DNA from 3 places in the Kitasatospora sp. NPDC003701 genome. Region 2 is predicted to be linked to each of the others. Evidence: riboswitches for the same ligand, from Rfam matches in the RefSeq annotation. Region 2 holds a riboswitch; each other region holds the start of a gene.
The links. A riboswitch is a leader RNA that binds a small molecule or an ion and turns the genes downstream of it on or off. The one in region 2 is predicted to bind S-adenosylmethionine.
Positions count from the first base shown of each region.

Region 1: linked by a shared signal. The riboswitch ahead of ACWDRR_RS05405 (ABC transporter substrate-binding protein) and the one ahead of thrC (threonine synthase) in region 2 are both predicted to bind S-adenosylmethionine.
Region 3: linked by a shared signal. The riboswitch ahead of ACWDRR_RS03290 (aminotransferase class V-fold PLP-dependent enzyme) and the one ahead of thrC (threonine synthase) in region 2 are both predicted to bind S-adenosylmethionine.

Region 1 covers NZ_JBSFNM010000004.1:64,720-75,092, forward strand. The annotation lists gene ACWDRR_RS05395 (glutathione S-transferase C-terminal domain-containing protein) at 1-327, shown strand, start outside; gene ACWDRR_RS05400 (ADP-ribosylglycohydrolase family protein) at 593-1,687, shown strand; SAM riboswitch class IV at 1,893-2,002, shown strand; gene ACWDRR_RS05405 (ABC transporter substrate-binding protein) at 2,321-3,961, shown strand; gene ACWDRR_RS05410 (ABC transporter permease) at 3,958-5,037, shown strand; gene ACWDRR_RS05415 (ABC transporter permease) at 5,038-6,030, shown strand; gene ACWDRR_RS05420 (dipeptide ABC transporter ATP-binding protein) at 6,023-7,723, shown strand; gene ACWDRR_RS05425 (enoyl-CoA hydratase-related protein) at 8,228-9,919, shown strand; gene ACWDRR_RS05430 (NADH-quinone oxidoreductase subunit B family protein) at 10,067-10,373, shown strand, end outside.
Region 2 covers NZ_JBSFNM010000015.1:180,516-190,888, reverse strand. The annotation lists gene ACWDRR_RS17200 (extracellular solute-binding protein) at 1-1,207, shown strand, start outside; gene ACWDRR_RS17195 (cupin domain-containing protein) at 1,239-1,583, opposite strand; gene ACWDRR_RS17190 (DUF3263 domain-containing protein) at 1,688-1,927, shown strand; gene otsB (trehalose-phosphatase) at 2,046-2,888, shown strand; gene ACWDRR_RS17180 (alpha,alpha-trehalose-phosphate synthase (UDP-forming)) at 2,903-4,372, opposite strand; gene ACWDRR_RS17175 (glucosyl-3-phosphoglycerate synthase) at 4,427-5,464, opposite strand; SAM riboswitch class I at 5,614-5,745, shown strand; gene thrC (threonine synthase) at 5,763-7,049, shown strand; gene ACWDRR_RS17165 (ubiquitin-like small modifier protein 1) at 7,105-7,383, shown strand; gene ACWDRR_RS17160 (cold-shock protein) at 7,986-8,189, shown strand; gene groL (chaperonin GroEL) at 8,596-10,218, shown strand; gene ACWDRR_RS17150 (hypothetical protein) at 10,317-10,373, shown strand, end outside.
Region 3 covers NZ_JBSFNM010000002.1:255,483-265,855, forward strand. The annotation lists gene ACWDRR_RS03270 (NYN domain-containing protein) at 1-354, opposite strand, end outside; gene ACWDRR_RS03275 (hypothetical protein) at 492-743, opposite strand; gene ACWDRR_RS03280 (rhomboid family intramembrane serine protease) at 946-1,728, shown strand; gene ACWDRR_RS03285 (Lrp/AsnC ligand binding domain-containing protein) at 1,770-2,051, shown strand; gene ACWDRR_RS03290 (aminotransferase class V-fold PLP-dependent enzyme) at 2,062-3,441, opposite strand; SAM riboswitch class IV at 3,493-3,610, opposite strand; gene trpD (anthranilate phosphoribosyltransferase) at 3,801-4,877, opposite strand; gene ACWDRR_RS03300 (hypothetical protein) at 5,000-5,425, opposite strand; gene ctaE (aa3-type cytochrome oxidase subunit III) at 5,821-6,441, shown strand; gene qcrC (cytochrome bc1 complex diheme cytochrome c subunit) at 6,629-7,438, shown strand; gene qcrA (cytochrome bc1 complex Rieske iron-sulfur subunit) at 7,435-8,505, shown strand; gene qcrB (cytochrome bc1 complex cytochrome b subunit) at 8,502-10,163, shown strand; gene ACWDRR_RS03325 (GntR family transcriptional regulator) at 10,271-10,373, shown strand, end outside.

The sequences.
Region 1 (10,373 bases), on a different contig from region 2:
GGCACCGGGGAGGCCGCGCTCGCGGCCCGTGCCACGCTGCTGGAGACCTTCGCGGAGCTGGACACCCGGCTGGCCACCAGCCGCTACCTGCTGGGCGACCGGCTGACCGAGGCGGACGTGCGGCTCTGGGTGACGCTGGCCCGTTTCGACGTCGGGCCCAACCACGCCCGCGCCGTCAACCCGGGCCTCGCCGAGTACCCCCACCTGTGGGCCTACGCCCGCGATCTGTACCAGCAGAAGCCGTTCACCAGCACCACGGACTTCGCCACCTTCACCGAGTCGGGCGCGACCCTGCCCGACTGGAACGCCCCGGTGGAGCGCCCGTAGGTCACCCGGGCCCGTAGGTCACCCGGGCCCGGACACCCGGGCCCGGACACCCGGGCCCGGACACCCGGGCCCGGACACCTGATCCCCAAGCCCTGAGACCCGTACCGAAAGCCCTGAGACCCGTACCGACCGCTGCCCCGGGGACCCGACCCCCGGGGCAGCGGCAGGCCGTTCCGCGGCGGCACGGCCTGCGATCGACCCCGTGTGATGGGATGTCGTCGACGGGACAGACGCGGGGGCGGCCGGGAACGGGCAGGGCGGGGCGATGGTGCGGATGGTGACCGTGGACGAGTCGCGGGCGCGGGGGCTCATGCTCGGGTCGGCGCTGGGGGACGCGGCCGGGGTGGTGCGGGGCCGCTGGCCGGCCGAGGGGCCGTTGCCGATCGGCGTCAGTACGCAGCTGGCGGCGTTCACCGCGGAGGGCGCGATCCGCGCCTCGGTGCGGATGAACCACCGGGGCATCAGCCACGCACCGTCCGTGGTGTGGCACGCGTACTGCCGATGGGCCGTCCTCCAGGGGATCGAGCCCGAACGGATCTCCGAGCGCTGGACGGCCGGTGGTGGAAGTGCCTGGCCGGACGGCTGGCTCGTGCAGGTGGCCGGTCTGGCGGTGCGTCGTGGCTCCGCACCGGCCACCGTCACGGCTCTGACCGGACTGCAGCAGGGCACGCCGGAGAGGCCGGTGACCGGTAGCCGGGGTGCTCACGCGGTCACCCGGGGGCTGCCGCTCGGGCTGCTGTGGGCGCTGTCCGGCCCGGGCACCTGCGCCCTGCCGGTCCGCCAGACGGCGGCCCTCACCCACGGCGCCCGGGACGCCCAGGACGCCGCCGTCGGTGCGGCCCAGCTGGTGGCCCACTGCCTCACGGAGAGCGATCCGATCGGGGCCTGGACGGCGTCCTCGCCCGGCGACGGGCACCCGTTCGACGCCGTGGTCCGCACCCTGCCGATGCCGTACTCGGCGGTCCCGGACACGGTCCTCGACCTGCTGAAGGCGCCGGGGGGCAGCCCGGATCCCGGGCAGCTCGCCTGGATCGCCCCGGATGCGACGGCCTCCTCGGCGCTGCTGGGCGCCCTCTTCGTCGTCTCGCGCTTCCCGGGCCGGGACACCGTGGGCGCCGCGCTGGAGTTCGCCGCCGGCGCGCCCGACGGAGCCTCGGTGGCGTGCACGGCGGGTGCGCTGCTCGGCGCCGCACACGGTGTCGGGGCGCTGCCGGCAGGGCTGCTGAGCCGGCTCGAACTCGCCTGGGTGATCGACACATTGGCGCGTGACCTGTTGCAGGAGTATGTCGATTCGCCCGGCGGCGGCGACTACCGGCCGGCTCGTGACCCCCTCTGGCGGGCCCGCTATCCGGGCTGGTGACGCCGGCCGGCCCGCCCGGTCGGCACCCGGAACTCCCCGTCGCGCGCCATGACCGCTGGTCAGCGGGGTCGGGGCGGGTCTCGCTGCCGCCCGTCACCGGCCCCGCGCGGTGGCGCCGGAGGAGCGTCGAGCGCGGCGGCCTCCTCGCCGACCCGTCCTCAACGGGCATTGACGCCAAGAGTTTTGTTGATCTACGGTTCCAGCGCGCCACGAGTTCCGGTGTTCAAGCCCTGGCTGGCCGGACGGCAACCCCCTGACGCGGTGGGGTGCTCCAGGTGAGGGCTCGGTGGACGTTCCGTTCCGCAAGCGCGACCGCTCCGGCCACCGGCCGGGGCCAGGACCAGGAGGCCGGTATGGCAGGGCTGTTCAGCCGCCGCCACATCGACCTGTTGCTGGTCTCCAGCGCGCTCTGTCGTCGCTGACCATCGGACGGCCGGACGGCCGGACCGGTCCAGTGACCGACCACTTCGCGATGCGCACCGCCCGGACACCGGCACGGCCAGGGCACGCCCGGGGCCCCGGCCAAGGGCACGCCCAGGCCCCGGCCAGGGGCACGCCCAGGCCCCGGCCAAGGGCACGCCCACGGGCACAGCGCACTCGCGTCCATCACGCGTGCGGAAGCAGAGAACTCCCATGTCATCTTTCATCGCTTCGACCAGACACAGCCTCGCGGTCATCTCCCTCGGTACGGCGGCGGTGGTGGCCCTGACCGCCTGCACCAGCTCCCGGACCGCCGGCGGCACCGGCGGGACGGCGGCGAAGGCCCTCACCATCGGCACCACCGACCAGGTGACCGGTCTCGACCCGGCGGGCTCCTGGGACGCGGGCTCCGGGACGATCGAGAGCGAGGTGTACGCGACCCTGCTCAGCGCCAGGAACGGCTCCTCCGAGGTGTCGCCGGACCTCGCGTCCGCGATCGCGCTGACCGACCCCACCACCTACACGGTCACGCTGAAGCCGGGCCTCAAGTTCGCCAACGGGCACGATCTGACGTCCTCCGACGTCAAGTTCAGCTTCGACCGGCAGCTGGCGATCGCGGACAAGAACGGCCCCTCCTCGCTGCTCTACAACCTCGGGGCGGTGGCGGCCCCGGACCCGGCGACGGTGGTGTTCACCCTCAAGTCGGCCAATGACACGCTGTTCCCGCAGGTCCTCTCCACCGCGGCCGGCTACATCGTGGACGAGCAGGTGTTCCCCGCGGACAAGGTCCTCGACGACGCGGCCGTCGTCGCGGGCAAGCCCTGGAACGGCCCGTACGCGATCGGCAGCTACGACCGGAACTCGCTGGTCTCGTTCACCGCGAACACCGCCTACCAGGGGCAGTTCGGTACTCCGAAGACCCGGAACGTCCAGCTCAAGTACTACACGGACGCCGGCAACCTCAAGCTCGACGTCCAGCAGGGCACGATCGACGTGGTCTACCGCACCCTGCCCATCACCGACCTCCAGGACCTCTCCACCAAGCAGGGGATCACGGTCCACACCGGCTCCGGCAACGGCATCCGGTTCATCGTCTTCAACCTCAAGACCCAGCCCTTCGGGTCGGCCACCCAACAGGCCGACCCGGCCAAGGCCCTGGCGATCCGTCAGGCGGTGGCCGACTCGATCGACCGGGCGCAACTCGCCTCGCAGGTCTACAAGAACACCTTCCAGCCGCTCTACACCTCCGTCCCCGACGGCATCACCGGTGCCACCGCGTCCCTCAAGTCGCTCTACGGCGACAAGCAGGGCGGTCCGGACAAGGCCGCGGCGGCGCGGCGGCTCTCGGCGGCCGGGGTGAGCACCCCGGTCACCCTGAACCTGCAGTACAACTCCGACCACTACGGCTCGTCCTCGGCGGACGAGTACGCGCTGGTCAAGACCCAGCTGGAGGCCACCGGCCTGTTCAAGGTGGAGCTCCAGTCCACCGCCTGGGCCCAGTACGGCAAGGAGCGCGTCGCCGACCAGTACCCGCTCTACCAGCTCGGCTGGTACGCGGACTACCTCGACGCCGACAACTACCTGTCCTCCTTCTACGCCGAGAACAACTGGGTGAACAACGGCTACACCGACCCCGCCGTGCGGGCGCTGATCAAGCAGGAGGAGACGGAGACCGACCCGGCCAAGCGCACCGCGCTGATCCGGCAGGTGCAGGACGAGACCGCCGCCGCGCTGCCGCTGCTGCCGCTGCTCCAGGGCTCCACCGCGATCGTCACCCGGGGCGGGATCGACGGCGTGCCGGAGAAGCTCACCAGCGCGTACCAGTTCCGCTGGGCGGAGCTCTCGAAGAAGTGACCGTTCACGCGCAGGACGCCCCCGGCGCCGTCGGCCCGTCCGGCGGCGCCGCCGGGTACGGGCTCGCCCGCTACCTGGTCGTCCGCTTCCTCCTGATCGTCCCCACCGTGCTCGTCCTGGTCAGCGTCGTGTTCTTCCTGATGCGCGCCACCGGCGACCCGATCACCACGGCCTTCGGCGACCGGCTGACCCCGGCCCAGCTGCAGGAGCGGCTGCACCGGGCGGGCTACGACCGGCCGCTGCTCACCCAGTACCTCGACTACCTGCGTGCCACGTTCACCGGGGACTTCGGCACGACCGCCACCGACAACCAGGCGGTCTCGCAGGTGCTGCGCACCTACGGCGCCGCGACCGTCGAGCTGTCCGGCTACGCGCTGGTCGTCGCGCTGGCCGTCGGCCTGCCGCTGGGCATGGTCGCCGCCTCCTACCGGGACCGCGCGCCCGATGTCGCACTGCGGCTGTTCGCGATCCTCACCTACGCCACCCCGGTCTTCTTCCTCGGGCTGCTGCTGAAGCTGGTCTTCGCGATCTGGCTGGGCTGGTTCCCGGCCTCGGGCCGGGCGAGCATCGACGTCCAACTGGAGTTGCAGGACCAGACCAGTACCACCGGCGTGTACCTGGTCGACGCGCTCCGCAGCGGCGACGGATCGGCGGTCGCCGACGTGCTGGGGCACGCGGTGCTGCCCGGTCTCGCGCTCGGGCTGCTGGTCGCCGGTGTGCTGCTCCGCCTGGTCCGGACGAACCTGATCGGGACCTTGTCCGCCGAGTACGTGGAGGCCGCCCGCTCGCGCGGGGTCGGCCGGCTGCGGCTGGTGACCGGGCACGCCACCCGGCCGGCCCTGATCCCCGTCGTCACCGTGCTCGGGCTGCAGATCGCGGGACTGCTCGGCGGGGCGGTGCTCACCGAGACCACCTTCGAATGGAAGGGCCTCGGCTACGAGCTCGCCCACTATCTGACGGTTCGTGACTTCGCCGCCGTGCAGGGCATCGTGGCGCTCTTCGCGGTGGTCGTCGCGCTGACCAACTTCCTCGTCGACGTCGTCGCGGCGCTGATCGATCCCCGAGTGAGGTACTGAGTGGCGAACCACCTGCTCGCCCGCCCGGGCGCCGCACCGCGCCGGCGGCGGTTCCCGCTGCCCGCCGGGGTGCGCGGCAGCGTCGGGCTGCAACGCGTCATGCTGCTGACCGGGGCGGCGCTGACCGGCCTCTTCCTGCTCGCGGCGCTCCTCGCCCCGCTGCTCGCGCCCTACGGCTACGCGCAACTGCGCAGCGGGGAACAGCTCTTCGGTTCGCAGCAGCACCCCAGCGCCGCCCACCCGCTCGGCACCACCATCGCCGGGTACGACGTGCTGTCCCGGACGCTCTGGGGCACCCGGACGGCGCTGGGGATCATCGTCGCGGCCCTGCTGCTCTCGGTGGTCGTGGGCGTCCTGCTCGGTCTCGTCTCCGGTTACCTCGGCGGCCGCCTGGACCGCCTGCTGGTGGGGCTCGCCGACGCGATGTACGCGTTCCCCCCGCTGCTGCTGGCGATCGTCATGTCGATCGTGATCAGCGGCGGCCGGTCGAGTCTGGTCGGCGGCCTGGGCGCGGCGGCCTGCTCGGTCGCCGCGGCCTTCGTACCGCAGTACTTCCGGGTGGTGCGTGCCGAGGTGACCCGGGTGAAGGCCGAGCCGTTCGTCGAGGCGGCCCTGGTGATCGGCACCGGCACGTGGCGGATCATGTTCCGGCACGTCCTGCGGAACTCGGTGCGCACCCTGCCGCTGATCCTCACCATCAACGCCTCGGAGGCCATCCTCACCCTGGCGGGCCTGGGCTTCCTCGGCTTCGGGATCGAGCCGAACTCCGCCGCCGAGTGGGGCTACGACCTCAACCGCTCGGTGGCGGACGTCACGTCGGGGATCTGGTGGACGGCGCTCCCGCCCGGGCTCGCGATCGTCCTCACCGTGCTCGGGACGACCCTGCTCGGCGAGAGCCTCACCGACCTGGCCGACCCGCGACTGCGCCGCCGCCACGGCGAGGGGCGCCCCCTCACACCGGCCGTACCGGACGGAGGCCCCGGCGATGACTGACCTGCTGCGCATCGAGGACCTGCACATCTCCTTCGCCGAAGACGGCGGGCGGGCGGCCGCCGTACGGGGTGTCACCCTGTCGGTGGCGCCCGGTGAGGTGCTCGCCCTGGTCGGCGAGAGCGGGAGCGGCAAGACGGTGACCGCGAAGTCGGTCCTCGGGCTCCTGCCCGCCTCGGCGTCCACCGGCGGGCGGGTGCTCCTGGGGGACGGCGTGACCGACCCGGCCGAGGACGTGCTGACGGCGTCGCCCGCCCGGCTGCGCGCCCTGCGCGGCTCGCACGCCGCCATGGTCTTCCAGGAGCCGTCCACGGCGCTGAACCCGGTGTTCTCCATCGGCTGGCAGCTCGCCGAGGGCTTGCGGGCGCACGGGGGCGGATCGCGGGCGCAGCGGCGTGCCCGGGCGATCGAGATGCTGGGGAAGGTCGGGATCCCCGATCCGGCCGTCCGGGTGGACCACTACCCGCACCAGCTCTCCGGGGGTCAGAAGCAGCGGGCCGTCATCGCCATGGCCCTGGCGCTCGGCACCCGGCTGATCGTGGCGGACGAGCCGACGACGGCGCTGGACGTCACGGTGCAGGCCGAGATCCTCGAACTGCTGCACCGGTGCCGTACCGACTTCGGCACGGCCGTCCTCCTGATCACCCACAACATGGGCGTGGTGGCGGACCTGGCCGACCGGGTGGCGGTGATGCGTGAGGGGCGCATCGTCGAGCAGGCTCCGGTCCGCACCCTGTTCGCCGCCCCGACCCACCCGTACACCCGTGAACTGCTGGCCGCCGTACCCTCCTTCGCCGCCGCCGGGCCGGCCGCCCCCCGTCCCGTCCCGCCGCCCGGCCCCGGGCCCGCCGGAGCCGCCGTGGAGCCCGTGGTCAGGGCCTCCGGGCTGACCGTCGACTACCCCGCGCGGCTGGGCCGCAAGGCCTTCCGGGCCGTCGACGGGGTCGGTTTCGAGATCCGCCCCGGTGAGGTGCTCGGCCTGGTGGGGGAGAGCGGCTCCGGCAAGACGACGATCGGGCGGGCGGTCGCCGGCCTGGCCCGGGTCGGCGCGGGAGAGCTCGACGTGCTCGGCGAGCCCCTGGCCGCCCGGGGCCGGTTGGGCCGGGCGCGCCGCTCCACGGCGGGCAGCCGGGCCGGGCAGATCGGGTTCGTCTTCCAGGACCCGGCGACCAGCTTCAATCCGCTGCTGACGATCGGCGAGTGCGTGGCGGAGCCGCTGGCGGTCCACCGGCGCGACCTGGGCGGGCGGGCGGTCCGGGCGGAGGTCGAGTCGCTCCTGGAGTCCGTCCGACTGCCGCGCGGCTACGCGGACCGCCATCCGCACGAACTCAGCGGCGGCGAGCGCCAGCGCGCCGGCCTGGCCCGGGCCCTGGCGCTGCGCCCGCGCCTGGTGATCGCCGACGAGCCGACCTCGGCGCTGGACGTCTCGGTCCAGGCCAAGGTGCTGGAGCTGTTCGTCCGACTGCAGCGGGAGCTCGGCTTCGCCGCCCTGTTCATCAGTCACGACCTCGCGGTGGTCCGGCAGGTGGCGGACCGGGTCGCCGTGCTGCAGCACGGACGGATCGTGGAGTCGGGCAGTACCGCGCAGGTCCTCGGCGCGCCGCGGGCCGGCTACACGCAACGGCTGATCGCCGCGCTGCCCGTCCCGGACCCGACGGTGCAGGCCCGCCGGGACCGGAGCCCGGCGCGCACCTGACGGAGGCCGACGGGCCCGGGCGCACCGCGCGGCAGCGGGGCGCCCGGGCCGACGAGGCGGCCCGCGGCCCGCGGGCCGGGCACCGCCGAGGTGGCCGAGAAGACCCGTCGATCGAGCCTCCGACGTCCGCGCGGTAGCGGTACGTGGATATGACATGTACGCTGCGTGTCGCTGGTTGAACAGCATGCGGGCCTGGCCGCCGCTCCGTGGGGGGAGTCACGTCCAGGCCCGGCCGCCGGCCAGGGCCTCGGTTGCGCTCGTGGGGGAGCTTCAACCGGGGCCCGTCGGCGGGCTACTGACGGTATGCCCGCTCCGGCCGCGCTTCAGTCATGCAATCGTGCGCCGATGACCCGGTTTCGCGCGAGGCCGTCCGGGCACGTCCCTTCGGCATGTGCCGTGACGGCCCGTCCGGCCGGGTGAACGGGCGGCGCGGCGAGGCGGGCGGCACCGGGCCGGGGCGGATGATCGGCGGGTTCACGGGTGCCCACACCGCCGGAGGCGGCCATGCGGATCCTGCTCGTCGCGAGCGCGTTCAACAGCCTCACCCAACGGGTCCACGCCGAGTTGCGGGACCTCCGGCACGTGGTCGAGGTCCATCCGGCCGGGGACGACGACGCGCTGCGCGAGGCGGTCGCCCGCTCGGCCCCGGAGCTGGTGATCGCCCCGATACTGCGGACGGCGCTCCCGCGCGACGTCTGGTCGGCGCTGCCGTGCCTGATCGTGCACCCCGGCCCGCCGGGGGACCGCGGGCCGTCCTCCCTCGACTGGGCGATCCACGAGGGAGCGGTCGACTGGGGAGTGACGGTGCTCCAGGCCGACGAGGTGATGGACGCCGGCGCCGTCTGGGCCACGCAGGCCTGCCCGCTGCCGCCCGTCGGCAAGAGCGACCTCTACCGCAACGAGGTCTCCGACGCCGCGGTCGGGGCGGTGCTGCGCGCCGTGGAACGGTTCGCCTCGGGCACCTTCACCCCGCGCCCGCAGAGCGGCCCCGCGTGGCGGGCGCCGGACCACACCAGGCCCTACCTGCGCCAGGAGACCCGGCGGATCGACTGGGCCGGGGACGCCACCGGCACCGTGCTGCGCAGCCTCCGGGCGGCGGACTCCCAGCCCGGGGTGCTCGACGAGCTGCTCGGCGCCGAGTGGTACCTGCACGGCGGCCACCGGGAGCACGCCCTGCGCGGGCGCCCCGGCGACCTGCTGGCGACCCGGGCCGGAGCGGTCTGCCGGGCGACGGCCGACGGTGCGGTGTGGATTCCCGAACTCCGCCGCCGCCGTCACCCGGGCGGCCCCGCGACCTTCAAACTGCCGGCCGTCACCGCGCTCGGCGACGCACTGCCGGCCCTGCCCGAGGTGCCCGCGCCGCTGATGCCGGCGCCGGACGACCCGGTCTGGTCGGACATCCGCTACCGGGAGGACGGCCCGGTCGGGGTGCTCCGCTTCTCCTTCCCCGGTGGCGCGATGAGCACCGGGCACTGCCGCCGGCTGCTCGACGCCTACCGCTTCGCGCTGGGCCGGCCGACCTCCGTCCTGGTGCTGGGCGGCGGCCGCGACTTCTTCTCCAACGGGATCCACCTGAACGTCATCGAGGCCGCGCCCGACCCGGCGGCCGAGTCCTGGGCGAACATCAACGCCATCGACGACCTGGTCGAGGCCGTCCTCACCACCACGGACCGCCTGGTGGTCGCGGCCCTCGGCGGGAACGCCGCCGCCGGCGGGGTGATGCTCGCGCTGGCGGCCGACGAGGTGTGGTGCCGCCGGGGCGCGGTGCTCAATCCGCACTACCGCCTGATGGGCCTGCACGGCTCGGAGTACTGGACCTACACCCTGCCGCGCCGGGTGGGGGCGGCCGAGGCCGGCCGGCTCACCGCCCGGGCGCTCCCGGTCAGCGCCGCGGCCGCCCTGCGGGGCCGGCTGATCGACCGGGTGCTGCCGTGCGCCCCGCAGGACTTCGGGCGGGAGGCGGGCCGGCTGGCCGGGCTGCTCGCCGCCTCGCCGACCGCCCAGGACCGGATCGCCGCCAAGAAGGCCGCCCGTGAGGCGGACGAGCTGGTGAAGCCGCTGGCCGCGTACCGCCGAGAAGAACTGGCCGTGATGCGGCGCCAGTTCTTCACCCCGGACGCGCCCTACCACGCGCTCCGCGCCGCCTTCGTCCGCAAGCGGCCGGCGCCCGCGCCCGCACCGCCGTACGCGCCGTAGGCCCCGGCCGGATGGTCCGAACGGCCGCCCCGGCTTGCGCTCCGTCCGAGTGCTCCCCCGGCCCTGCGGACCGGCGGGCGGCGGCAACCGCTGCTATGACTGGTTTGAGCCTTTTTGTCCGGCTCCCAGTTCCGAGGAGGCATCCTCATGGGTGCTGCAACAACGAGCGCCACCGACGCTGATGTGGTGCACATTCTCTGGATCAACGCGGGCCTGAGCTGCGACGGTGACTCGGTCTCCCTGACCGCGGCCATGCAGCCGAGCATCGAGGAGATCGTCACCGGCGCACTGCCGGGCCTGCCGAAGATCGCCGTCCACTGGCCGCTGATCGACTTCGAGTGCGGGCCGGTCCAGGGCGCGGACAACTTCGTGGAGTGGTTCTTCAAGGCGGACCGCGGCGAACTCGACCCGTTCGTCCTGGTCGTCGAAGGATCCATCCCGAACGAGAGCATCA
Region 2 (10,373 bases):
CACCGGCTGCGGCGGCCAGGACGACAAGACCGTCACCCTCAAGCTGGTGGCGGCCGACTACGGCGAGGACGCGGGCACCAGCTCCAAGCTGTACTGGGACGACGTCGCCCGGCGCTTCGAGGCCGCCAACCCGGACATAAAGATCAACGTCGACGTGGTGAGCTGGACCGACATCGGCAAGCGGGTCGACGACCTGGTGGCCGCCGGGAAGTCGCCCGACCTGCTGCAGACCGGCGGCTTCGCCGACCAGGCCGTGGCGGACCGGTTGTACCCGGCCGGGGACGTGCTCTCGCTGGAGACCCAGGCCAACATCATGGAGTCGTTCTCGCACGCCGGGCAGGTGCTCGGGACGCAGTACGGCATTCCGTTCGTCTCCTCGTCCCGGGTGCTGTTCTACAACAAGGCGGTCTTCCAGAAGGCCGGGATCACCCAGCCGCCGGCCACCTGGAACGAGCTCCGGCAGGCCGCCGAGAAGATCAAGGCCAAGGTGCCCGGGGTCACGCCGTACGGGCTGCCGCTCGGCCCGGAGGAGGCCCCGGCCGAGTCGATGCTGTGGACGCTGAGCGGTGGCGGCAGCCTCTCCGACGACGTCGGCAACTACACCATCGACAGCACGGAGAACCAGGCCACCTTCAACTGGCTGCGCACCAACCTGGTCGACACCAAGCTGACCAACCCCGACCCGGGGAAGACCAACCGCACGCCGATGTTCACCGACTTCGCGGCGGGCAAGGTCGCGATGCTGAACGGGCACCCGACGCTGCTGCGGATGGCCGCCAAGGGGAAGATCGACTTCGGCACGGCACCGATCCCCAAGAAGGACGGGCTGGCGAAGACGGGCAGCCTCGGGGTGGCCGACTGGATGATGGCGTTCAAGGCGAACGGGCACCGGAACGAGATCCGGAAGTTCCTGAGCTTCGTGTACGCCAAGGACAACCAGCTCAAGTTCGACGAGACGTACAACCTGCTGCCGGTCACCCAGGACGCCTTCACCGAGGTGACCAAGGACGGGCGGCACGAGGACCTGAAGCAGTTCGCGGCGGGGCTGACCAACGCGAGCTTCTACCCGTTCGGGGACCCGGCCTGGGCGGACGTCAGCAACCGGATCAAGACGGGGATCGGCGCGGCGGTGACGGGCGACGCCAAGCAGGTGCTGGAGGGGCTCCAGACGGCCGCGGTCAAGGAGGCGGCCCGGGTCCGCAAGTGACGGATCCCGGGCCGGCCGGCGGGCGCGGACGTCAGAGGCTGATGGCGTAGGCCTTGCGGAGGGTCTCGTGGACCGTCCAGGTGGTGCGGTCGCCGGCCCGCAGGACGGCGCAGTCGCCCGGACCGACCTCCAGGGTCGGGCCGCCGTCGATCTCGATGGTGGCCCGGCCGCTGAGCACCACGAACATCTCGTCGGCCTCGACATCGGTGACCACGCCGGGGGTGATCTGCCAGAGGCCGCGCAGCTGGCGGCCGTCGGGGGACTCGGAGAGCACCCGGCCGGAGACCTCGGGGGTGCCGGAGACGATCTGGGCCGGGTCGAGCGGGTCGGGTTCGAGCTCGGCGGTCGGGATGTGCAGGGCGAAGCTGGGCGTCATGGGGCTGACGCTAACCCGGGCGGGAGCCCGGCGGGGGGCGCAAGGTGTGTCCGGACCCCGGGGGAGAATGACACTCCGTAGTGGTGGACGGAGGTGGGTCGCGGATGGGTGCGGGCACGGGTGGGCTCGACGAGCGGGACACGGCGGTGCTGGAGCTCGAAGGACGGCAGTGGCGGACGGCCGGGGCCAAGGAGCGGGCGATCCGGGAGGAGCTGGGGCTCTCCAGTACGCGCTACTACCAGCTGCTGAACGCCCTGCTGGACCGGCCGGAGGCGCTGGCGCACGCGCCGGTGCTGGTGAACCGGCTGCGGCGGGTGCGGGAGGCGCGGCGCGCGGCCAGGTAGGCCGGGATGCGGCCCGGTAGCCGGTACGGGGACGGGGCCGGCGTGGGCCGTGCGGGGCGCGCGGGCATTCGGGCGCGTGCGGGAGGGTCGGGCCCGGGAGGCTGGGTAGGGTCCGGACATGGCTCTTGAGGAGATGGCGAAGCCGGGGACCGAGGCCGGGCGGACGGGGCTGGAGGCGATCCTGCGGGCGCCCCGGGAGGCGGTGGTGGCGCTCGACTTCGACGGGACGCTGGCACCGATCGTGGCGGATCCGAGTGCGGCACGGGCGCATCCGGGGGCGGCCGGTGCGCTGGCGGGGCTGGCGCCGCTGGTCGGGTCGATCGTGGTGGTGACCGGTCGGCCGGCGGCCCTGGCGGTGGAGTACGGCGGGTTCGGCGCGGTCGAGGGCGTGGTGGTGCTCGGGCACTACGGCGCCGAGCGCTGGGAGGGCGGCGAGCTGACGGCGCCGCCGGCGCACCCCGGAGTGGCGGCGGCGCGGGCCGCGCTGGACGGCGTACTGGCGCGGGCCGGGGCGCCCGCCGGGACGTGGGTGGAGGACAAGGGGCGCTCGCTGGCCGTCCACACCCGGCGGACGGCGGCACCGGAGCAGGCGTTCGAGCTGCTGCGCGCGCCGGTGGAGGCGCTGGCCGCCGAGCACGGGCTGGTGGTGGAGCCGGGGCGGCTGGTGCTGGAGCTGCGCCCGCCGGGGGTCGACAAGGGGGCCGCGCTGACCGGGTTCCTGCGCGAGCGGGGCGCCCGGGCGGTGCTGTACGCGGGGGACGACCTGGGGGACGTGGCGGCCTTCGCGGCGGTGGAGAAGCTGCGCGGCGAGGGGCTGGCCGGGCTGCTGGTGTGCAGCGGGACGGTCGACGGCGACGCGCCGGTGCGGGAGCTCGCCGACCGGGCGGACCTGGTGGTCGCGGGCCCGGCCGGCGTGGTGGAGCTGCTGACGGAGCTGGGGGCGGCGCTCGCCCGTCGGTGACGCCGCGGCGGCCGTCAGCCCAGCGCCGCCAGCTGGTCGAGGAACCACTGCTGCGGCGGCAGCGCCGTCGCGGCGGCGGCGAGCCGCTTGGTCCGGTCGGCGCGCTCGTCGGCGGGCATGGTGAGCGCCGCGTGCAGGGCCTCGGCGGTGGCGATGACGTCGTACGGGTTGACGCTCAGGGCGTCGTCGGCCAGCTCGGCGTGGGCGCCGGCCTCGCGGGAGAGCACCAGGGCGCAGCCGTGGTCGGAGACCACCGGGACTTCCTTGGCGACCAGGTTCATCCCGTCGCGGATCGGGTTGACCAGCGCGACGTCGGCCAGCCGGTAGGCCGCGAGCGAGCGCGGGAAGTCGTCGTTGACGTGCAGGATCAGTGGCTGCCAGTCGGCGGTGGCGAACTCCGCGTTGATCTCGGCGGCGAGCCGCTCGACCTCGGCGGTGTAGGCGCGGTACTCGGCCAGGTCGGTGCGGGACGGGTAGGCGAAGGCGATGTGGACGACGCGGTCCAGCCACTCGGGGCGGGTGCGGAGCAGGTGCCGGTAGGCCTGGAAGCCCCGGACGATGTTCTTGCTCAGCTCGGTGCGGTCGACCCGGACGACGGTGCGGCGCCCGCCGACGGCCGTGCGCAGGGTGGCGAGCCGCTCGTCGACGTCCGGGCGGTGGGACCGCTCGCGCAGGAAGTCGGCGTCGGCCCCCAGGGCGTGCACGCCGAGCCGGGTGGTGCGGCCCGCGTGGGTGACGGTGAGGGCGTCGCGGTCGACGGTGGCGCCGAGGACGGCCGCGCAGCAGTCGGCGAAGGCGAGGGCCCAGCGGCGGGTGAGGAAGCCGGCCCGGTCGGCGCCGAGGATGCCGGTGAGGACGCTCTCGGCGACGTCGTCCGGCAGCAGCCGGAAGTACTCGGGCGGGGCCCACGGGGTGTGCGAGAAGTGGCCGATGCGCAGGTCGGGGCGGGCGGCCCGGAGCAGGGCCGGGGCCAGCGAGAGGTGGTAGTCCTGGATCAGCACCGCGGCCCCGGGCGCGGCCTCGGCGGCGAGGGCGTCGGCGAAGGCGGCGTTGTAGGCGGTGTAGGACTGCCACTCGGTGCGGAACTCCGCGCCGAAGGAGGGGGCCGTCGGGGTGGCGTAGAGCAGGTGGTGGACGAACCAGAGGGTGGAGTTGGCGACGCCGTTGTAGGCGTCGGCGAAGGTCTCCGGATCTATGTCGAGCATCCGGACGGCCTGCCCGCCGACCTCGTGGCCGGCGCGGTCGAGGCGGCCGTCCGGGGCCTCCCGGGCGGCCCGGCGGTCGGCGTCGCCGAGCGCCGCGCAGACCCAGACGGCGTGCGGGTCGTCGATCGCGGAGAGCCCCGACACCAGCCCGCCGCCGCCTCGGCGCAGGGTCAGGGTGCCGTCGTCCGCCGTGCTGAAGGACACCGGTCCCCGGTTGGAGGCCACCAGGACGGCGGCGGAACCGGTCGCACTCGAACGTTCGGTCGTGAGATCGCCCATGGTTGGCATGTTGCCGTGGGCCCGGGTCGGCAAACCCCCGCCCGGCCCCCGGACCTAACCGCCGTGGCGGTTCGCGTACTCGGCGACGGTGTGCATCGGGGGCCGCTCCACCGCGGTGACCGGGTGGGTGTGCGCGGTGAAGGCGCGGGTCTGCGGGTCGCGGGTGAACTGGGTGAGCAGCGGGTGGACGAGGTCGGCCGAGGCCTTCAGCCGGTGGGTGCGGTCGAGGCGCTCCAGCGCGGTGCGGTAGATGGTGGCGGCCATCCGGCCGAGTGCCTGGCCGTCCTGGTGGCGGTGGTGGCGTACGCCGACGTCCACCTGGGCGAGGGCGTCCAGGCCGGCGAACTCCAGGGCGTCCACCAGGAGGCCGAGCTCGACGCCGTAGCCGGTGGGGAACGGCAGCCGTTCCAGCAGCGAGCGGCGCGCCGCGTACTCGCCGCCGAGCGGCTGCACGAAACCGGCGAGTTCCGGCCAGTGCAGGTTGAGCAGCGGGCGGGCGACCAGCTCGGTGACCCGCCCGCCGCCGGAGGGGACGACGGCGGCGTCGCCGGTGGCGGAGCCGCTCGACGCCACTTCGAGCGGGCGGTCGTACATGGCCTTGACCAGCTGGATGTCCGGCTCGGTGAGCAGCGGGCCGATGATGCCGGAGACGAAGGTGGGGTCGAAGGCCCGCAGGTCGGCGTCGACGAAGCAGACGATCTCGCCGGTGGTGACCAGCAGCGAGCGCCAGAGCACCTCGCCCTTGCCGGGGGCGGCGGGCAGCCGGGGCAGGATGTCGTCGCGGTGGACCACCCGGGCGCCGGCCGCGGCGGCCGCGGCGGCGGTGCCGTCGACGGAGCCGGAGTCGACGACGACGAGCTCGTCGACCAGGGGCAGCTTCTCCATCAGCTCGCGGCGCACCGTGCGGACGATGTCGCCGACGGTGGCCTCCTCGTCCAGGGCGGGCAGCACCACGCTGACGGTGCCGGCCGGGCCCGCCGCCTGCTTGGCCTCCAGCAGGGCGTGCACCGGGCGGTCGGCCGCGCTCCACGAGCGGCGGCGCAGCCAGGACGCCGCCTTCGGGAGGAGCGCGGGTGTCGGTTCGGCGGGCACGGAACTCTCCTCGGCGGATCGGGGTGGGACGGGGCATCTCGCGTGGCGGACGGTCCCGTTCAGGGTTGACGCCTTCGGATACAGTCTTCGTACAGCGATCGGACCTTCGCACGCCGGGGTCACCGCTGAGCAGGACCACAACTTCACAGAGCTCATCCAGAGGGACTGAGGGAACGGCCCGTTGACGTCCCGGCAACCTTCTCGCACGGCAGGCTTCGGCCCCGGCGGGACAGGTGCCAATTCCGTCCTGTGGCGCGCCCGCGTCACGGGGAAGATGAGGAGAGAGGCCTCCGCCATCATGGCTGTCGACACCGCCGCACCCGCACCCGCAACCGTTGATCTCGGCCCTGCCGTCGCACTGTCCTGTCGGGAGTGCGGCACCCGGTTCCCGCTCGGTCCCAGCTTCGCCTGCCTGGAGTGCTTCGGGCCGCTGGAGATCGCCTACGACTTCGGCAGCGAGGGCGCGGAGGAGCTCCGCAAGCGGATCGAGGCCGGTCCGGCGTCGATCTGGCGCTACGCCCCGCTGCTGCCCGTCCCGGCCGACGTCGCCGGCAAGCCGAACCTCAACCCGGGGTGGACCCCGCTGGTGAAGGCGGACAACCTGGGCCGCGAGCTCGGCTTCACCGCCCAGCTGCACGTCAAGGACGACTCGGGCAACCCGACGCACTCGTTCAAGGACCGCGTGGTCGCCTGCGCGATCGAGGCGGCGCGGGCGTTCGACTTCACGACCCTCTCCTGCTCCTCGACCGGCAACCTGGCCGGTGCGGTGGGCGCGGCGGCGGCCCGGGCCGGGTTCAAGTCCTGCGTGTTCATCCCGCACGACCTGGAGCAGGGCAAGGTCGTGATGGCCGGTGTCTACGGCGGCGAGCTGGTCGGCATCGAGGGCAACTACGACGACGTGAACCGCTTCTGCTCGGAGCTGATCGGGGACCCGGCCGGTGAGGGCTGGGGCTTCGTGAACGTCAATCTGCGCCCGTACTACGGCGAGGGCTCCAAGACGCTGGCCTACGAGATCTGCGAGCAGCTCGGCTGGCGGCTGCCGGAGCAGATCGTCATCCCGATCGCCTCGGGCTCGCAGCTGACGAAGATCGACAAGGGTCTGCAGGAGCTGATCAAGCTGGGCCTGGTCGAGGACCGGCCGTACCGGATCTTCGGCGCCCAGGCGGCGGGCTGCTCGCCGGTGTCGGCGGCCTTCAAGGCCGGCCAGGACGTCATCCGGCCGGTCAAGCCGGACACCATCGCCAAGTCGCTGGCGATCGGCAACCCGGCCGACGGCCCGTACGTGCTGGACATCGCCCGCCGCACCGGCGGGGCCGTCGAGGACGTCACCGACGCCGAGGTGGTGGCCGCGATCAAGCTGCTGGCCCGCACCGAGGGCATCTTCGCCGAGACCGCGGGCGGGGTGACCGTCGGCGTGCTGAAGAAGCTGGTCGAGACGGGGCAGCTGGATCCGGCCAAGGAGACCGTCGCGATCAACACCGGTGACGGCCTGAAGACGCTGGACGCCGTCTCCGACTCCGGGATGACCGCCGTCATCCGCCCGACGCTGGCCTCGTTCCGCGACGCCGGCCTCGCGACCGCCTGACCCGCCCGCAGCCCCGCCGCACCGCCGTTCCGCCGTTCTGCCCGAGGAGACCCCCATGAGCGCCACCGTCCGCATCCCGACCATCCTGCGCACCTACACCGGCGGCACCGCCGAGGTGACCGCCGAGGGCGCCACCCTGGGCGACGTCATCGCCGACCTGGAGAAGAACCACGCCGGGATCGCCGCCCGGATCCTGGACGACGCCGGCAAGCTGCGCCGGTTCGTGAACGTCTACGTCAACGACGACGACGTGCGCTTCGCGGAGGGTCTGGCCACCGAGATCAAGGACGGCGCGAGCGTCTCGATCATTCCGGCGGTGGCCGGCGGCTGCTGATCCGCCCCTTTCCGACCAGGCCGTTTATCGGCCGGGCCGTTTCCGACCGGGCCGTTCGTGCGTACGGAATTCCGATCTCCGTACGCGCGGGCGGCCCGTCGCATTCCGGCGGGAATATTTCGCGGTCCGGGGGAGTAGAGTGTCGCTCGTCCGGGAAGAGGGCCTCCCCTCCCCCCTCGCCCCGGTACTCGAATCCGTCCGCGCCCGTACCGCCGGTGTCTGTCCGGCCGCTGAGACCGGCGCCGGGGCCGTGACCGTGAAACATGTCAGGCCGATGTCAGAATTCTCGAAGGCATTTGGGTAATTCGTCCGCTATGTCCGGCGTGAAATGCCGATTTCCTCCCGCTTTGGCCTGGGCTGTCCCTTGACGGGCCGGGTGAATTCCCGGCGGTTGACCCTGTTGCAGAGGGCGTCGATCCGGATACATTCAGCCGCGGTCGACGCAATCACCCGCTCACCGGATGCCTTCCGGTGGTCTCCGCGGACGATTGTGGCGTGCACGGCTGCGCCCAGGGGGGGTTCCCCGGGCCGGCCTCAAACCAGACCCGGGCCCGCGACCTGCGGGCGCGTGAAGGGCCAGCACAGCACTAGGGGAGTTCGGAATGGCTCAGGGCACCGTCAAGTGGTTCAACGCGGAGAAGGGCTACGGCTTCATCGCGGTCGACGGTGGTGCGGACGTCTTCGTCCACTACAGCGCGATCCAGATGGACGGCTACCGCACCCTTGAGGAGGGCCAGCGGGTCGAGTTCGAGATCTCTCAGGGGCAGAAGGGCCCGCAGGCGGACATGGTCCGCGCCGCGGTCTGACCTTTCCGACCCCAGGAGTTCGGCTCGGCCCAATCGGCTGGTGCACCTCTTGCTTCACGACGGGCCCGTACGACACATGTCGTACGGGCCCGTCGGCATGTCCGGCGCACGGGCCGGCGCACGGGCCGGCGCGGCGGTCGGCGAGAGGCCGCCGGCGGCCCGGCGGGGGCCCGGCGAGGGCGGTCCGCGGGGGCGTGCGCGGCTCGCGGGTTGGGCGATTGGGCTTGCACTCGCCTACCCGGAGTGCTAATCATTGGCGTTAGCACTCACAGTGTGAGAGTGACAGCGGACCGGGTCGGTGAGGCCCCCGGGAGCGGTAGGGGAAAGGACCCCCGCACACCAGGGCCGTCCGTCGCGGGCACCCCTTGGTCCGAGCAGTCGACCGTGTCCCGGAGGACCACTTCTGATGGCCAAGATCATCGCCTTTGATGAGGAAGCTCGCCGCGGCCTTGAGCGTGGCATGAACCAGCTCGCCGACGCGGTGAAGGTCACGCTCGGCCCCAAGGGCCGCAACGTCGTGCTGGAGAAGAAGTGGGGCGCTCCCACGATCACCAACGACGGTGTCTCCATCGCCAAGGAGATCGAGCTCGAGGACCCCTACGAGAAGATCGGCGCGGAGCTCGTCAAGGAGGTCGCCAAGAAGACCGACGACGTCGCGGGTGACGGCACCACCACCGCCACCGTGCTGGCCCAGGCGCTCGTTCGCGAGGGTCTGCGCAACGTCGCCGCCGGCGCCAACCCGATGGCCCTGAAGCGCGGTATCGAGAAGGCCGTCGCGGCCGTCTCCGACCAGCTGCTGGCCCAGGCCAAGGACGTGGAGACCAAGGAGCAGATCGCCTCCACCGCCTCCATCTCGGCCGCCGACACCCAGATCGGCGAGCTCATCGCCGAGGCCATGGACAAGGTCGGCAAGGAAGGCGTCATCACCGTCGAGGAGAGCAACACCTTCGGCCTGGAGCTCGAGCTCACCGAGGGCATGCGCTTCGACAAGGGCTACATCTCCGCCTACTTCGCCACCGACCTGGAGCGGATGGAGGCGACGTTCGAGGACCCGTACATCCTCATCGCCAACTCCAAGATCGGCTCGGTCAAGGACCTGCTCCCGCTGCTGGAGAAGGTCATGCAGAGCGGCAAGCCGCTCGTCATCATCGCCGAGGACGTCGAGGGCGAGGCCCTGTCGACCCTGGTCGTGAACAAGATCCGCGGCACCTTCAAGTCCGTCGCCGTCAAGGCCCCGGGCTTCGGCGACCGCCGCAAGGCCATGCTCGGCGACATCGCCATCCTCACCGGTGGCACCGTGATCTCCGAGGAGGTCGGCCTCAAGCTGGAGAACGCCGGCATCGACCTGCTGGGCACCGCCCGCAAGGTGGTCATCACCAAGGACGAGACCACCATCGTCGACGGTGGCGGCGACAGCGACCAGGTCGCCGGCCGCGTGAACCAGATCCGTGCCGAGATCGAGAACAGCGACTCGGACTACGACCGCGAGAAGCTCCAGGAGCGCCTCGCCAAGCTGGCCGGCGGCGTGGCCGTCATCAAGGCCGGCGCGGCCACCGAGGTGGAGCTCAAGGAGCGCAAGCACCGCATCGAGGACGCCGTCCGCAACGCGAAGGCCGCCGTCGAGGAGGGCATCGTCGCCGGTGGTGGCGTCGCGCTGCTGCAGGCCGGTGTCGCGTTCGACAAGCTGGAGCTGGAGGGCGACGAGGCCACCGGTGCCAACATCGTCCGCGTGGCGCTGGAGGCCCCGATCAAGCAGATCGCGACCAACGCCGGCCTCGAGGGCGGTGTCGTGGTGGAGAAGGTGCGCAACCTCCCCGCCGGTCACGGCCTGAACGCCGCCACCAACACCTACGTCGACCTCATCGCCGAGGGCATCATCGACCCGGCGAAGGTCACCCGTTCCGCGCTGCAGAACGCCGCCTCCATCGCGGCGCTGTTCCTCACCACCGAGGCCGTCATCGCCGACAAGCCGGAGAAGGCCGCCGCGGCCGCCGGCGGCGGCATGCCGGGCGGTGACATGGACTTCTGATCCTTCCGGATCGGTCGACTCCCGATCGCACGGGCGGTTCCCCTCGGGGAGCCGCCCGTGCGGCGTTGTGTCCGGCTCCGTTTTGGGACAATGGGCGGATGGCTGCCACCGCTGACGACATCGAGACCGCCCTGCACAACGCGCGGGCGCTGATC
Region 3 (10,373 bases), on a different contig from region 2:
CTCCAGCGCCGCGGCGAGCGCGGTGGCGGCGTACTTGGCCCGGCGCGCCGGGGTGAACTTGGCGTACGGGCGCAGCGCCTGCGGCAGCTCCGCCAGCGGCAGCCCGCCGAGCGCGTCGGCGGCAAGGCCCACCACGCGCCGGCGCACCCCCTCGGGCAGCGGCCGGTCGAGCTTCTCGGCCGCGCGGCCTGCCGCCGGCTCCTCACCGCCCGAGCCGCCGGACTCCTCACCGACGGCCTCCTCGGCGGGGGCGCCGGTGCCGGGTGCGGCAGCCTCGACCGCGTCCGGCGCCTGCGCGTCCACAGCGGGCTGCCGCCCCTGCGGCCCGGCGGGCTCCTTCGCTGCGTCCACCACGTCCTCGGCTCCGATCCTCGTCCAGCGGGGTACGGCCGTCGGCCGTACCCCTGGTCGTCACGCTCCGTGCGCTCTGTCTGTATTGTCCCGCGCGGCGGACGGCGGTGCCGCGCACCGTCCACCGCGCGGGGCGGGCATCAAGCCTGCTCGGCGGCCTCGGCGCCCGGACGGGCCACCAGCTCCACCTGGTCCACCGCGTTGCACCAGCGGCAGCGCACCGACTCGATGGTCTCGCTGAGGACCTCGGTCTCCTCCACCTTGGACTCGCCGGCCAGGTCGAAGTGGAGGAACTCGGTCACCCGGGCGGAACGGGTGACGTCGAAGCGGGTCAGGTTGCCGCACAGGGTGCAGCGCCAACGCGTCTCTGCGGTCAGGGCGGGGACGGTCATCGGGGGTCCTCTCGGGTGGTCCCTGGGTGGGCGGAGGCGCTCCCCCCGGAGCCCCGGCATCGGCGGCGGGAGGCGGGAATGCCCGGCCCAAGCCTATTGCCTGAGGCAACCACCCCGGCCACCGGTCACGGCGATCCCGGGGGTGGTCCACCTGCCGTACTACGCGGTGTCGCCCGCGCCGGACGGAGGGATGCTTGGTCGCATGGCGATCCCGGTCCTCGACGACACCGGTGCGCGGGACGGCCGCCCGGCCGCACCCGTCCCCGCCGTCAGCTACGCGCTGATCGCGCTCAACGTCCTGGTCTTCCTGCTCGGCCCGGCGGCCGGGTTCAACCCGCTCTACGGCGGCGGGCAGGACCGGGTCTGCGCGGAGCAGCGGTACGAGCAGCGGTGGGGCGCCGTCCCGGCCGAGCTGCTCGCCGGGCGCCCGCTGAGCGCCGAGCAGCTGGCCGAGGCACCCGATCCGGTACCGGGGTGCCCGGCCGCCCCGACCCCGGGCAAGCACCCGGCCCTGTCGGTCCTCAGCTCGCTCTTCGTGCACGCCGGCTGGCTGCACCTGGTGGGCAACCTGCTCTTCCTCCAGGTGTTCGGCCCCACCATCGAGGAGCGCCTCGGCCGGGCCCGGTTCGCCCTCTTCTACCTGGCGGCCGGCTCGCTGGCCACCTACGGCTTCGCGCTGGCCGAGGCGCACTCGGCGAACTCGACCCGGGTGCTGATCGGCGCCTCGGGGGCGATCGCCGCCGTGCTCGGCGCCTACCTGCGGCTGCACCCGCGCGCCCGGGTGACCACGCTCGTCCCGCTGCTGCTCTTCCTGCCGCTGCGGTTCCCGGCCTGGCTGGTGCTCGGCCTCTGGTTCGCACTGCAGTGGTGGTCGGTGCACTCGGCCGGACCCGGCGTCGCCTACCTGTGCCATGTGATCGGCTTCTCGGCGGGCTTCCTGTACGCCTGCACGCTGGCCACCCGCCCCTCGCGACGGCCCGGCTGACGCCCGATACCCTGGCGACACCTCACAAAGGAGCCCAAAAAGTGATCACCGCCATCGTCCTGATCAAGACCAGCGTCGACCGCATCCCGGAGATCGCCGAGGCGATCGCGGCCATCGAGGGCGTCAGCGAGGTCTACTCGGTCACCGGCGGCTACGACCTGGTGGCGATGGTGCGGGTACGCCGGCACGACGACCTGGCCGACGTGATCCCCGGCCGGCTGAACAAGGTCCCGGGCGTGGCCCACACCGAGACCCAGATCGCCTTCCGCACCTACTCCCAGCACGACCTGGAGACCGCCTTCGCACTCGGCCTGGGCGAGTAGCCGGTCCCGCTCAGACCGCGCGACGGCCCCTGTCGACCTGCACGGTGGCGACGCAGCGGCCGCCCTCGTTGCGGTAGTTCCAGGCCGCGCCGTCCGTGACCAGCTCGCGGACGGCGGTCAGGAACCGGTCGATGTGCTCGTCCGGGGTGCCCGCGCCGAAGCTGACCCGGATCGCGTTCAGGCTGCGCTCCCCCGGCAGCGACGACTCCGGGGCGCCGCACTCGGACGGCGCCACGTCCTCGTCACCGAGCAGGGTGCGCACCAGCGGGTGCGCACAGAACAGCCCGTCGCGCACCCCGATGCCGTACTCGGCGGAGAGCGCCGCCGAGAAGTGCGAGCTGTTCCAGCCCTGGACGACGAAGGAGAGCACGCCCACCCGGGCCGAGTCGGCGCCGAACAGGTTCAGCACCCGCACCTGCGGGACCTCCGCCAGGCCGGCCGTCAGCCGGGCGATCAGCTGCTGCTCCCGGGCCTCCAGCGCGTCGAAGCCGGCCTCGGTCAGCGCCCGGCAGGCCGAGGCGATGGAGTAGGCGCCGATCACGTTCGGCGAACCGGCCTCGTGCCGGGCCGGGCCGGTGTGCCACTGCACGGCCACCGAGCCGTCGGCCTCGCGGGCCACCGTCCGGGTCGCACCGCCGCCGGCCAGGTACGGCTCGGCCTCGTCCAGCCAGTCCGCCCGGCCGGCCAGCACCCCGGCGCCGAACGGCGCGTAGATCTTGTGCCCCGAGAAGGCGATCCAGTCCACGCCCAGCTCGCGCACCGAGACCCGGTGGTGCGGGGCGAGCTGCGCGGCGTCCAGCACCACCCGGGCGCCGTGCCGGTGGGCGGTCTCGGTCAGCTCGGCGACCGGCCAGAGCTCACCGGTGACGTTGGAGGCGCCGGTGACGCAGAGCAGCTTGGGGCCCTCGGGGGCCTCGGCCAGCGCGGCGTCCAGGGCGGCGACCGCCTCGGCGCGCGAGCGCGGGGCGCGCAGGTAGGTGACGCTCAGCCCGGCGTGGCGCCAGGGCAGCAGCGAGGCGTGGTGCTCGGTCTCGAAGGCGAACACCCGGGTACCGGCCGGGACGGCGCCGGCCAGCAGGTTCAGCGAGTCGGTGGTGGCCCGGGTGAAGACCACCTGGTCGCCCTCACGCAGGTCGAGGAAGTCCGCGACGGTGCGGCGGCTCTGCTCGAAGAGGTCGGTGGAGAGCTGCGAGAGGTAGCCGGCGCCCCGGTGCACGCTGCCGTAGTAGGGGGCGTAGGCGGCGACGTCGTCCCAGACCCGCTGGAGCGCCGGGGAGCTGGCGGCGTAGTCGAGCGCGGCGTAGGTGACCTTGTCACCGTTGACCAGCGGGACCTCGACATCGTGGCCGAGGACGGGGAGCGGGGCGCAGATTTCGGTGGCGACGGACATGAGGATGCACTCCTTCGACGGGTAAGGACCCCGGGAGTGCGTATCAGCCGGCGTCCGCGCTTGTCGCGCGGACGGATTGCCGCGAGACCCGGTCCTCACCCAGGGCACCCCGCCACGGACGGAGGGTTGCCGGACAGCCAGCTGGGGCTTTGCGCTGTCACTCATGACCTGGCGAAGACTCTAGGTCGCGTCCGCCGAGTGGTCAAACAACGGTCCACCATCCGGACGGCGCCGTCGCCCGCTCGCCTCCGGGCCGCTCTCGTCCGGTACCCACGGTCCGACGCCGCCCTCCCCCCAGGGCCTGCGGGGCGCGCGAAGGGCCCGCGGAGGGCGTCCCCCCGCGGGCCCCAACAGTCGCTTCACGCCCTGGCGGTGGCCTCCGACCAGCGACGCAGCAGGTCCTGGGCGGCACCCGAGTCGATGGCCGCCGCGGCCCGCTCCATCCCGGCCGCCAGCTGCTCGGTGAGCGGTGCGTCGGTGAGGTCCAGCGCCACCAGCGCCGTCGCCGTGTTCATCAGGACGGCGTCCCGCACCGGCCCGCGCTCCCCGGCCAGCAGCCGGCGCGCGACGTCCGCGTTGAACGCCGGGTCCCCGCCGCGCAGCGACTCGATGCCGACCAGCTCGATGCCGACCTCACGCGGGTCGAAGGAGGTCTCGGTGACCTCGCCGTCGCGCACGATCCAGACCCGCGAGGTGGTGGTGATGGTCAGCTCGTCCAGGCCGTCGTCGCCGCGGAAGACCAGCGCGGTGGATCCGCGCCGGGCCAGCACCCCGGCGATCAGGGAGGCCAGCCGGGTGTCGAAGCAGCCGATCGCGTGCGCGGTCACCTTGGCCGGGTTGGTCAGCGGGCCGAGGGTGTTGAACGCGGTGGGCACCCCGAGGCCGCTGCGGGCCGGGGCGGTGTGCCGCATCGCGGGGTGGAACTTGGCCGCGAAGCAGAAGGTCAGCCCGACCTCCTCGGCGACCTCGGCGACCCGCCGGGCCGAGAGGTCCAGATTGACGCCGAGCTTCTCCAGCACGTCCGAGGAGCCGCTCGCCGAGGAGGCGGCCCGGTTGCCGTGCTTGACCACCTTGGCGCCGGCCGCCGCCGCGACGATCGCCGACATGGTCGAGATGTTGACGGTCTTCGCCCGGTCGCCGCCGGTGCCCACGATGTCCACCGCCGGACCGGGGATGGAGAGCGGTTCGGCGTGCGCGTACATCGAGTCCACCAGGCCGACGATCTCGTCGACCGTCTCGCCCTTGGCCCGCAGGGCGACCATGAAGCCCGCCATCTGGACCGCGGAGGCCTCGCCGCTCATGATCCGGTCCATCGCCCAGGCGGTGTCCGCCCGGTCCAGGTCCTCGCCCCGCAGCAGCGACGAGAGGATGTCCGGCCAGGTGCGGACCACCTGCACGGGGTCCTTGCCGCCGTTCGCAGGGTTCACGTTCACCATGGCTGACTCCAGCTCTTGTCGGTTCCCCGAGGGGATGTCCGTACGGATGGAGTCAGCCTATCGAGCGGCGGGGCGCCACCGCCCCGCCGCCGCCTTCACTTCTCTCGTACTGAGACGCGCCCCTAGCGGGTGGCCGGCGCCCGCTTCGCCAGCCGGGCCCGGAGCAGGGTGGCGGCCGCCTCGGCCAACGCCACCGGGTCCACCGGGTGGGAGATGGCCGCGTCGGCCCGGCTCCAGGCGGCCAGCCAGGAGTCCTGCGGCCGGCCGATCAGCACCAGCAGCGGCGGGCAGCCGTAGATCTCGTCCTTCAACTGCCGGGCGAGCCCCAGGCCACCGGCCGGCACCGCCTCGCCGTCCAGCACGCAGAGGTCCACGCCACCCTTCTCCAGTGCCTTCAGCACCGCGGGGGTCGTCGCGCACTCCAGGTAGGTCAGCTCCGGCAGGTCCTCGGCGGGCCGGCGGCCGAGGGCCGTCAGCACCTGCTCGCGGGTGTTGCGGTCGTGGCTGTAGACGAGAACGGTCAGCGTCTCGTCGGTGGTGTACGCCATGGGCCCTGCTCCCTCAAGTGTGATCCGGACCACGTTCGCCTCAACCCGGATGCTACTCCCGATCACCGCCCGCCGAGTCACTCCCGCGCGATCCTTCTCAAGCCGCCGCGCCCACGACTCACCCGCTCGGAGGACAGCCCGTCACCCCCGACGGCGCGGTCCACCCGTACGGCCGACGCGACGGCCGTTTCCTTACTCCCGGCCGTCCCCGAAGGGGTGGAGCGACACGCAGGGCATCAGGGTCGAAGGTGCCTTCGAAGAACCGTCAGAAAAGGGACACGCCGCTGCTCAGCCCCCGTCCGGACGCCCCGTCGGCCGTCACCGGGGCATACCGCACGCACCGGACACTCCGAGGGACACCCCCCGGCGTGAAGACGGAATAAGGGACCGACATAATGTCCGTCGTGGCGACAGCAACAGCAGTAGAAACCGGGCACGCGCACGGATCGGTCAACCGGCCGAACATGGTCAGCGTCGGAACGATCGTCTGGCTCAGTTCCGAGTTGATGTTCTTCGCGGCCCTCTTCGCGATGTACTTCACGCTCCGCTCCGTCAAGGGAGCCGAGTTCTGGAGCGAGAAGGCGCACGCCCTCAACGTGCCCTTCTCCTCGGTCAACACCACGATCCTGGTGCTCTCCTCCCTCACCTGCCAGCTCGGCGTGTTCGCTGCCGAGCGCGGGGACGTGAAGAAGCTCCGCTCGTGGTTCGTCATCACCTTCGTGATGGGCGCGATCTTCATCGGCGGCCAGATCTTCGAGTACACCGAGCTGGTCAAGAAGGACGGCCTCTCGCTGTCCTCCGACCCGTACGGCACGGTGTTCTACCTGACCACCGGCTTCCACGGTATGCACGTGACGGGTGGTCTGATCGCCTTCCTGCTGGTCCTCGGACGGACGTACGCAGCCAAGCGCTTCACGCACGAGCAGGCCACCGCCGCCATCGTGGTGTCGTACTACTGGCACTTCGTCGACGTCGTGTGGATCGGCCTGTTCGCGACCATCTACCTGATCAAGTAACCAGCTGATCAGGTCGCTGGCCACCGGCCCCGGGTCCCGCCCTCACCGGCGACGGCCCGATTTGCCGGTGCCTACGCTCCCAACCGACCGACCGCGCGCGCAGCCCTAGACAGGCCGCCTCGTGCCGGCCAGACCGGCCGCCGGGTGCACCCACCAGTCGACCAGATCCTGACACCGGGGTTATTCCGTGAAAAAGCTCTCCGCACGACGGCGCCACCCATTGGCGGCGCTGGTCGTCCTACTTCTCGCCCTGGCGGCAACCGGGGGGCTGTACGCCGCGTTCGCGCCCGCCGACAAGGCGCAGGCCGACGTCGCCGCGCAGTCGCTCGCGATCGATGAGGGCAAGAAGCTCTTCGCCGTGGGCTGCTCCTCCTGCCACGGCCTGAACGGCCAGGGCAGCAGCGACGGCCCCAGCCTGGTCGGCGTCGGCTCCGCCGCGGTCGACTTCCAGGTCGGCACCGGCCGCATGCCGGCCCAGCAGCCCGGCGCCCAGGTCCCGAGCAAGAAGAACATCTACTCGCAGGCGGAGATCGACCAGCTCGCCGCCTTCGTGGCTTCGCTCGGCCCCGGCCCGGTGATCCCGACCGAGGAGCAGTACACCTCGACCAACCCCGAGGACCTGTCCAAGGGTGGCGAGCTGTTCCGCACCAACTGCGCCCAGTGCCACAACTTCGCCGGTCAGGGCGGTGCCCTGACCAAGGGCAAGTACGCCCCGTCGCTGGAGGGTGTGGACGCCAAGCACATCTACGAGGCCATGCAGACCGGCCCGCAGAACATGCCGTCCTTCCCGGACACCACCATGCCCGAGGAGCAGAAGAAGCAGATCGTGGCCTTCGTCCGCCACACCACCAACGATGAGCCCAACCCCGGCGGTCTCACGCTCGGCAGCCTCGGTCCGGTGACCGAGGGCCTGTTCGGCTGGATCTTCGGTCTCGGCGCGCTCATCGCGGTCGCGATCTGGGTCGCCGCCCACACCACCAAGGCCAAGAAGTCATGAGCCAGGACATGTCAGAAGAGAAGCTCCCGGAGTCGCACGGCTCCGCCGGGCACCACGAGGTGGCCGCCCACGGCGATCCGTTCGCCGACCCGGGCCTGCCGGCCCACGAACCGCGTCGCACCGACATCGACGAGCGGGCCGCCAAGCGGGCCGAGCGTCAGGTCTCGCTGATGTTCGTGGTCTCGATGCTCGCCACCGTGGGCTTCATCGCCTCCTACGTGGCCATCGACCCGGACAAGATCGTCTTCATCTGGCCGCTGGGCCACATCAGCGCGCTGAACTTCGCGCTGGGGATGACGCTCGGCGTCGCGCTGTTCTGCATCGGCGCGGGCGCGGTCCACTGGGCCCGCACCCTGATGTCGGACCACGAGATCCCGGCCGAGCGTCACCCGATCGAGGCCGACGACGAGGTCCGCGCGGACGTCATCGAGCAGTTCAGGACCGGCGCCGCCGAGTCCGGCTTCGGCCGCCGCAAGATGATCCGCAACACCCTCATCGGTTCGATGGCGCTGGTGCCGCTCTCCGGCGTGGTGCTGCTGCGCGACCTCGGGCCGCTGCCCGAGGACAAGCTGGCGCACACCGGCTGGCGCGAGGCCACCGACGCCAAGCCGCTGCAGCTCATCAACATGAACACCAACCAGCCGATGAAGGCCGAAGACCTCATCGTCGGCTCGCTGACCTTCGCCATGCCGGAGGGTCTGAGCACGCACGACGAGGACTTCCAGCAGCAGATCGCCAAGGACGCCCTGATGCTGGTGCGCATCGCGCCGGAGGACATCAAGGACACCGAGTCCCGGGAGAAGGGCTTCGAGGGCATCCTCGCCTACTCCAAGATCTGCACCCACGTCGGCTGCCCGATCAGCCTGTACGAGCAGCAGACCCACCACGCGCTCTGCCCCTGCCACCAGTCGACCTTCGACCTGGCGGACGGCGCGCGCGTCATCTTCGGCCCGGCCGGCCACCCGCTGCCGCAGCTGAAGATCACCACTGACGAGAAGGGCTTCCTGGTCGCCACCGGCGACTTCGACGAGCCCGTCGGCCCGAGCTACTGGGAGCGTGCTCGATGAGTAGCGCGAGCAGCACCACCTCCGGTGCCGCCAAGCCCGCCGGCAGCACGCGTGCCAAGCCCGCCAACAAGTGGGAGCAGGCTGCTGACTGGACGGACGGCCGGCTGGGGATCTACTCCCTCGCCAAGGCCAACCTGCGGAAGATCTTCCCGGACCACTGGTCCTTCATGCTGGGCGAGATCTGCCTCTACACCTTCGTCATCATCATCCTGACGGGCGTCTACCTGACGCTCTTCTTCAAGCCCAGCATGGGCGAGGTCATCTACGACGGCTCGTACGTCCCGCTCAAGGGCATCCCGATGTCCGAGGCGTACGCGTCGACGGTGGACATCAGCTTCGAGGTCCGCGGCGGTCTGCTGGTCCGCCAGATCCACCACTGGGCCGCGCTGGTCTTCGTGGCCGCGATGCTCGTGCACATGATGCGCGTGTTCTTCACCGGCGCGTTCCGCAAGCCGCGTGAGATCAACTGGGTCTTCGGCTTCCTGCTGCTGGTCCTGGGCATGTTCGACGGCTTCTTCGGCTACTCGCTGCCCGACGACCTGCTCTCCGGTACCGGTATCCGCTTCATGGAAGGCGCGATCCTCGCCGTCCCGCTGGTGGGCACCTACATCCAGATGTTCCTGTTCGGCGGCGAGTTCCCCGGCCACGACATCGTGCCGCGGTTCTTCACCATCCACGTGCTGCTGATCCCCGGCATCATGCTCGGCCTGCTGGTCGCGCACCTGATCCTGGTCTTCTACCACAAGCACACCCAGTGGGCGGGCCCGGGCAAGACCGAGAAGAACGTCGTCGGCATGCCGCTGATGCCGGTCTACATGGCCAAGGCCGGTGGCTTCTTCTTCCTGGTCTTCGGTCTCATCGCCGCCATCTCGGCGATCGCCACGATCAACCCGATCTGGGCGTACGGCCCCTACCGCCCCGACCAGGTGTCCACGGACGCCCAGCCGGACTGGTACATGGGCTTCTCCGAGGGCCTGATCCGCGTCATGCCGGGCTGGGAGATCGGTCTGTGGGGCCACACCCTGAACCTGGGTGTGTTCGTCCCGCTGATGATCTTCCCGCTGGTCCTGGTCGCGATCGCGGTCTACCCGTTCATCGAGTCCTGGGTCACCGGCGACAAGCGCGAGCACCACATCCTGGACCGCCCGCGCAACGCCCCGGTCCGCACCGCGCTGGGTGCCGCCTGGATCAGCCTGTACCTGGTGCTGCTGGTCGGCGGTGGCAACGACCTGTTCGCCACCCACCTGCACCTGTCGATCAACGACATCACGTACTTCGTCCGCGTGGGCTTCTTCGTGGTGCCGGTGCTGACCTTCATCGCGACCAAGCGCTGGTGCCTCGGCCTCCAGCGCCGCGACAAGGAGAAGGTGCTGCACGGCCGCGAGACGGGCGTCATCAAGCGCCTGCCGCACGGCGAGTTCGTCGAGGTGCACGCCCAGCTGCCGCAGGCCGACCTGCACAAGCTCACCTCGCACGAGCAGCCGCCCGTGTTCGAGCTGCCGGCCGAGACGGACGAGAACGGCGTGGCCTCCAAGGCCGGGCTGCTCACCCGCACCCGGGCGAAGCTCTCCCGCGGCTTCTACGGCGAAGGCAGCCGGATCCCCAAGCCGACCGCCGAGGAGCACCACGAGATCACCAGCGGCCACGGCCACCACTGATCCCGTACGCACCCCCGCGTCACACCCGAGGGCCGCTGACCAGAGTTCTTCCTGGTCGGCGGCCCTCGGGCTTTCCCCGTCCGCACGTCCCACCGTCAGGAGCCCTCGTGGAGCTGTCCGTCGACCCCGCCGCCGCCACTCCCCCGTACGAGCAGATCCGGGAGCAGATCGCCGAGCAGGCCCGCACCGGCGCACTTCCGACCGGGCTGC